Regions from separate parts of the Streptomyces sp. NPDC021224 genome, predicted to be linked through region 2. Evidence: riboswitches for the same ligand, from Rfam matches in the RefSeq annotation. Region 2 holds a riboswitch; the other holds the start of a gene.
What was found. A riboswitch is a leader RNA that binds a small molecule or an ion and turns the genes downstream of it on or off. The one in region 2 is predicted to bind glycine.

Region 1 (3,400 bases), on a different contig from region 2:
TGTCCTCGAAGACGCCGTGTGTGGAGGGGTAGGTGACCATGAGCACCGCCAGCTGCTCGCGGTGCTGCTCGATCTTGGCGCGCAGGTCGGCCACGTCCACGTCGCCGTCCTGACCGGTCTTCACCACGACGACCTTCATGCCCGCCATGACCGCGCTGGCGGCGTTGGTGCCGTGCGCCGAGGACGGGATGAGGCAGACCGTACGGCCGGTGTCGCCGTTGGCCCGGTGGTAGGCGCGCACCGCGAGCAGCCCGGCCAGCTCGCCCTGCGACCCGGCGTTCGGCTGGAGGCTCACCTTGTCGTAGCCGGTGACCTCGGCGAGCTGCTCCTCCAGGCCGCGGATCAGCGCCAGGTAGCCCTCGGCCTGCTCGGCGGGCGCGAAGGGGTGCAGCGCGCCGAACTCCGGCCAGGTGACGGGTTCCATCTCGGTGGTCGCGTTGAGCTTCATCGTGCACGAGCCCAGCGGGATCATGCCGCGGTCCAGCGCGTAGTCGCGGTCGGCGAGCCGCCGCAGGTAGCGCAGCATGGCGGTCTCGCTGCGGTGCTGGTGGAAGACCGGGTGCGTCAGGTACGGCTCGCTGCGGGCGAGCCCTGCGGGCAGCGCGTCCGGTGCGGTGGCGTCCAGCTCCTCGATGTCGGCGGTGCCGCCGAAGACGGCGAGCACGGCGGCGACCTGGGAGCGGGTGGTGGTCTCGTCGCACGCGATGCCGACCAGGTCGGCGTCGGTCTGCCGCAGGTTGACCCCGGCGTCGCGGGCGGCGGCGACCAGTTCGGCGGCCCGGCCGGGCACGCGCACGGTGAGCGTGTCGAAGTACGCCCCGTGCACGACCTCGGCGCCGGCCGCGCGCAGCCCCTCGGCGAGGACGGCCGCGTAGCGGTGCGTGCGGCGGGCGATCCGCTCCAGGCCTTCGGGGCCGTGGTAGACGGCGTACATCCCGGCCATCACGGCGAGCAGCACCTGGGCGGTGCAGATGTTGCTCGTCGCCTTCTCCCGGCGGATGTGCTGCTCGCGGGTCTGCAGGGCGAGGCGGTAGGCGGTGTCGCCGTCGGCGTCGACGGACACACCGACGAGGCGGCCGGGCAGGTTGCGGGCGTAGGACTCGCGCACCGCCATGTAGCCGGCGTGCGGGCCGCCGAAGCCCATGGGGACGCCGAAGCGCTGGGTGGTGCCGACCGCGATGTCCGCGCCGAGCGCGCCGGGCGAGGCCAGGACGGTCAGCGCCAGCAGGTCGGCGGCGACGGTCACGACCGCGCCGAGGCCGTGCGCCTGCTCGATGACCGGCCGCAGGTCACGGACGGCGCCGGAGGCCCCGGGGTACTGGAGCAGGACGCCGAAGACGCCGCGTTCGGCCACGTCGGCGGGGATGCCGTCGCTGAGGTCGGCGACGACGACCTCGACACCGGTGGGCTCGGCGCGGGTGCCGATGACGGCGGTGGTCTGCGGGAAGGTGTCGGCGTCGACCAGGAAGACGCCCTCCTTGACCTTCCCGACCCGGCGGGACAGCGCCATCGCCTCGGCCGCCGCGGTGCCCTCGTCGAGCAGCGAAGCGCCGGAGGTGGGCAGCCCGGTGAGGTCGGCGACCATCGTCTGGAAGTTGATCAGCGCCTCCAGCCGGCCCTGCGAGATCTCCGGCTGGTAGGGGGTGTAGGCGGTGTACCAGGCCGGGTTCTCCATGACGTTGCGCAGGATCACCGGCGGGGTGAAGGTGCCGTAGTAGCCGAGGCCGATCATCGGTGCGAGCACCTGGTTGCGCGCCGCCAGCGCGCGCAGTTCGGCCAGCGCCTCGGCCTCGGTGCGCGCGGGCGGCAGCGCGAGGGCCGCCGCGCTCTGGATGGTGCCCGGTACGGCCGCGTCCGTCAGCTCGTCCAGCGAGCTGTAGCCCACCTGGGCGAGCATCTTGGCCTGCGCGGCGGTGTCGGGGCCGATGTGCCGGCGGGCGAAGGGCAGCCCTGCTTCCAGCTCGGCGAGCGGAAGGCGGCGTGCGGTCGGATCAGTCATCTGCGGAGGCCTCCTGGTCTGCGACGACCTTCGGGGGCGCCCGGCACGGGCGCCCGTACGGCCTCCCCCTCTGTCATCAGTACCTGAGAGCTTCGCCTTACCCGCGCGCGGGCAGGCTTTCACCTTCGGTGAAGATCCGTGACCCGAACGGCGCTGCTCGGGGCGGATCCTGCTTTCCAGAGTGACCTCGCCCCTGCGGTACGGGTGCCTGAGAGATTCCGGGGAGGATTTGCTCCTTCGGCGCCCCCGGTCTGCCGCTGTGGCAGGTGTCCGGAGGACTCTCCCGCATGGGGTCTACAGCCTGCGTCCAGCCTACCAGCGGGATCTGCCCGCGAACCGCCCGGAGATTCGGGTCGACAGCGTCCGTGATGTGGCTTTTGGTGGTAACCAGCAGGTGTCGCTGTTGCTGGGATGCTGGTTGGAGGACCCGTGCAGACCGATATCGATCCGCGAAGCCTCATCGGCCGCCGCGCTGTCGACCGTGACGGTACGAAGATCGGCACGGTGGACGAGGTGTACCTCGACGACGCGACCGGCAGCCCGGAGTGGGCGGCGGTGCGCACCGGCTTCTTCACGCGTGACGCGTTCGTCCCGCTGGAGCCGAGCGAGCTGGTGGGCGAGGCGCTGCGGGTCCCGTACAAGAAGTCGCTGATCAGGGACGCGCCGGATTTCGGCGTCGGGCGGCATCTGTCGCCCGAGCAGGAGCTCCAGCTCTACCACCACTACGGCATGGACGTCCCCACCGAACCGTCGGGCGCCCCCGGCTCGCCCGGCTCCAACGGCACCGGCCCCCGCGACTTCGGCGACCTGCCCACCGGCGACCGCCGCCCGGACGACGCCGGCTGACCGCCCTCCGGTCCCGCGCGGCTCAGCCCGCGAGCAGCCCCCGGTCGGGCACGTGAGGGGCCAGCGCGAGCGGCTCGGCGTGGGCGAGCGCCGGGTCGTCCACCGCGAACGTACGCACCCGGCCCGGCACGGTGTCCGAGGGGACCTCGAAGCGTACGGTGACCCGGCCGACACCGCTGCCCTGCACCCAGCCGCGCCCCTCCACGGCGTGCTCGACGTCCTGACCGGGAAGCCAGCGGCTGCCGGGCGCGGGGTCGGGCGGCGGCGCGGCGGGCAGCTCCAGCGCGGCGGACGCGCCCGGCGGGGGCACCGCGGGACCCGCCGCGGACAGGGCCTCCCGCACCCGGTCCTCGGCCTCGTGGGCGGCCTGGGCGAACAGGTCCTCCTGCGTGAAGTCGGCCAGCCCGGACACCCCCACACCGAGCAGCCGGACCCCGCCGGTGGTGTCGACGGCCTCGACCAGGCGGCGTGCGGTCTCCCGGACGACGGCCGGGTCGTCGGTGGGCGCCCGCAGCGTCTCGGACCGGGTGAGCGTCGAGAAGTCGTACCGCCGGA
Region 2 (3,400 bases):
GCCGTACGGCCTCCACCGCCTGCGGCGAGGAGTCGTAGACCTCGACGCCGACGGCGAGGTACGCCTCCCCCAGCGCGGGCTGTACCCACGCCTGCCGCAGCGCGCGTACCGCGGGCGTACGCTGCGCCGCCGTGGCCAGCAGCGCGTAGAACTGCGGCATCTGCACGGCGGGCTCGCCGATCCGCAGCGGGCCCGCGGGCAGCAGGTCCAGGCCCGCGGCGACACGGCGCAGGTCCGGCCAGGGGATGCCGACGCCTCCGCCGGGGGCGTGCGGGTTGAGCCACAGGCCGCAGTGGTCGGGGAAGAGGGTGAGCGCGATGTCCCGGCCCGCGGCGATCTCGTGCTCGCGGTTCCAGCCGCTGGCGCCCAGCTCGCGCGGGGACGTGCAGGCGGGGGCGTAGCGGTGCCCCGCGACCTCCATCGCGGCGTACTGGGCGTCGTGGGTGCCGGGCGCGCCCTGCCAGAGCAGCATCCATACCTGACCCTCGGCCAGTGACGCGAGCAGGTTCTCGTATGCGTCGAAGCGGCCCGGCGCCACCTGGAGCAGCATCTGCTCCACATGGCCGGCCGCCGCGCCGCCGTGCGCGCCCGCGATCACGTCGGACCGCCCCTTTCCCGTCAGATTCGTCTTACGCCGTCATTACGCCATCAAACCAGGTCGGCTCTGGCCATCGGAACGCTGACCGACTCAAGCGGCACGGGCTAAATGGCTCGTATACGGCTCGTATACGCCCGCACCGGGCATCCGCCGGGTCAGTCCCTGGCGTAGAAGGGCCGGACGGTCTCCAGCATCCAGTCGGCCACCGGGTCCTGGGCGACGTCGAGCAGGATCAGATGGACCGGCCAGGGCAGCGGTGCGGCGCCCAGCGCCCGGCCGAGGGCGTCCATGGCGGCGGCGCGGTCACCCTCCTGCCAGCCGTCCAGCTCGACGCCGACGAAGAGCGCGGGCGGTTCCTCCTCGACGGCCGCCATGGCGCGGCGGGCGCTCAGCACCACGGGGGTGACGGCGTACTCGGCGGCGGCGATGGCCAGGAAGTCGACGGGCTCCTCGTCCGGAGCGGGCTCCCACAGCCGCACCCTGGCGCCACCGGGGACCTGCTCGCCGTACGCGCCCGGCGGCCGGGTGCCGCGGCACAGCTCGGCGACCGCGGCAGGCGGCAGCGGCACGCCCACGGCACCGCCGGGGTTGACCGCGATGCCGACCATCGGGGGCAGGCCGCGGGCGAAGTCGCGGACGGGGGCGACCGCGCAGGACATGCCCTCGGCGGCGAGCCGGTACTGCTGCTCCGAGCTGAAAACCGGCACATAGGGTGCGCCGCCCAGCTCCACGGTGGGCAGGTCGAGGTCGGTGGACGCGGACGAGCCGCCGTTGGGCAGCGGCACCCACACGTGGGAGCGGCCGAGCACCTCCAGCAGCCGGGGCGTCGCGGCGGGGTTGCCGAGGCTGGCCGCGAGCACCTCCTCCAGCTCGTTCGCCGGCCATATGTACGGTGCCGGATTGTCCATGTCCATCCTCGTCCGCGCTGTGTGCCGCCGTCGGCGGCCACCCGTTGCCTGCCGGGAAACCCTATCGGCTGGCCGCCGCGCCCGTCCGGGCATGCGATGATGGCGGCGCGTACCGGCGGCGGGAAGGGCATGACCTGCGCCGACGGCACGAGCAGCACCCACAATTCGCATACCGGCCGTTTGGAGGCCGCGCGGGAGAGTCCCGCCCCACCGGAGACGGCGGGGGCCGGGCGCCGAAGGAGCAAGTCCTCCCTTGAATCTCTCAGGCACAGATACCGCGCGGACGAGGCAGATCTGAAAAGCGGGCGGGCCGCGTTCACCGGTCCCGCCCCACCCAAGGTGCAAGCCGCGGCCCGCGGGGTCACGGTGAACCTCTCAGGTTCCGATGACAGATGGGGAGGCCGGGGTCAGTCCCGGCCGGCAGTCCACGACCCGTCCGCCGCTTTTGGGAGCACCTTCGATGAGCGCAGCACCGAGTCCTTCCCCCGCCGCACCGCGCCGCACCGCGCTCGACGCGGTCCACCGCGCGCTGGGCGCCACCATGACCGACTTCGCCGGCTGGGACATGCCGCTGCGCTACGGCAGCGAGCGCGAGGAGCACCAGGCCGTCCGCACCCGGGCCGGGCTCTTCGACCTCTCCCACATGGGCGAGATCACCGTGAGCGGCCCGCAGGCCGGGCAGGCGCTGGACCACGCGCTGGTGGGCCACCTGTCCGCGCTCGCGGTGGGCCGGGCCCGCTACACCATGGTGTGCGCCCCGGACGGCGGCATCCTGGACGACCTGATCGTCTACCGGCTCGGCGAGGAGCGCTATCTGGTGGTGGCCAACGCCTCCAACGCGCAGACGGTGCTGGACACCCTCGCGCTGCGGGCCGCGGACTTCGACGCCACCGTGACCGACGACCGGGACGCGTACGCACTGCTCGCCGTGCAGGGGCCGGAGGCGCCCGGCATCCTCGGGTCGCTGACCGACGCGGATCTGCCGGCCCTGCGCTACTACGCGGGGCTGCCGGGCACGGTTGCGGGCGTGCCCGCGCTCATCGCCCGCACCGGCTACACCGGCGAGGACGGCTTCGAGCTGTTCGTCGCGCCCGCGGACGCCGAGCGGCTGTGGGAGGCGCTGCTGACCGCCGGGGCCGACGCCGGGCTCGTGCCCTGCGGCCTGTCCTGCCGCGACACCCTGCGCCTGGAGGCCGGGATGCCGCTCTACGGGCACGAGCTGACGGCGAACGTGACGCCCTTCGACGCCGGGCTCGGGCGGGTCGTGAAGTTCGACAAGCCGGGCGACTTCGTCGGCCGCGAGGCGCTGCTCGCGGCCGCGGCCCGAGCCGCCGAGCAGCCGCCGCGCACGCTCGTCGGGCTCGTCGCCGAGGGCCGCCGGGTGCCGCGCGCGGGCTTCGCCGTCACGGGCCCGGACGGTGCGGTCGTCGGCGAGGTCACCTCGGGGGCGCCGTCGCCGACCCTCGGGGTGCCCATCGCGATGGCGTACGTCGACGAGTCGGCCGCCGCGCCGGGGACGCCGGACGTCGCCGTCGACATCCGGGGCAGCCGGGAGCCGTACCGGGTCGTGGCCCTTCCCTTCTACCGCCGCGAGCGCTGAGCCGGCCGTCGCCGCCGTCCGGACCAGGTCGACCACGACGACCACGATCCACGCCGATCCGCACGGCGCGGGCGCCCGGGGTGACGAAGTTATCCACAGGCTGCCGCGCCGCCTCCACCAGCAACCCTTCGCATCCGGGAGAATTTCCGTCATGAGCATCAATCCTGAGCACCTGCGTTACAGCAAGGAGCACGAGTGGGTCTCCCCCGCCGAGGCGGGAGTGTCCACCGTGGGCATCACCTCGCACGCCGCCGACGCGCTCGGTGACGTCGTCTTCGTCCAGCTGCCCGAGGC

Region 1: it holds a riboswitch for glycine, as region 2 does, so the genes downstream of both, gcvP (aminomethyl-transferring glycine dehydrogenase) here and gcvT (glycine cleavage system aminomethyltransferase GcvT) in region 2, are expected to answer to the same signal.

What each region holds. Positions count from the first base shown of each region.
Region 1 covers NZ_JBIRPW010000013.1:9,647-13,046, reverse strand. The annotation lists gene gcvP (aminomethyl-transferring glycine dehydrogenase) at 1-1,999, opposite strand, end outside; glycine riboswitch at 2,186-2,295, opposite strand; gene ACH4PY_RS27170 (PRC-barrel domain-containing protein) at 2,429-2,845, shown strand; gene ACH4PY_RS27165 (DNA polymerase IV) at 2,868-3,400, opposite strand, start outside.
Region 2 covers NZ_JBIRPW010000010.1:214,320-217,719, forward strand. The annotation lists gene ACH4PY_RS25085 (enhanced serine sensitivity protein SseB C-terminal domain-containing protein) at 1-598, opposite strand, end outside; gene ACH4PY_RS25090 (enhanced serine sensitivity protein SseB) at 754-1,506, opposite strand; glycine riboswitch at 1,689-1,794, shown strand; gene gcvT (glycine cleavage system aminomethyltransferase GcvT) at 1,967-3,106, shown strand; gene gcvH (glycine cleavage system protein GcvH) at 3,258-3,400, shown strand, end outside.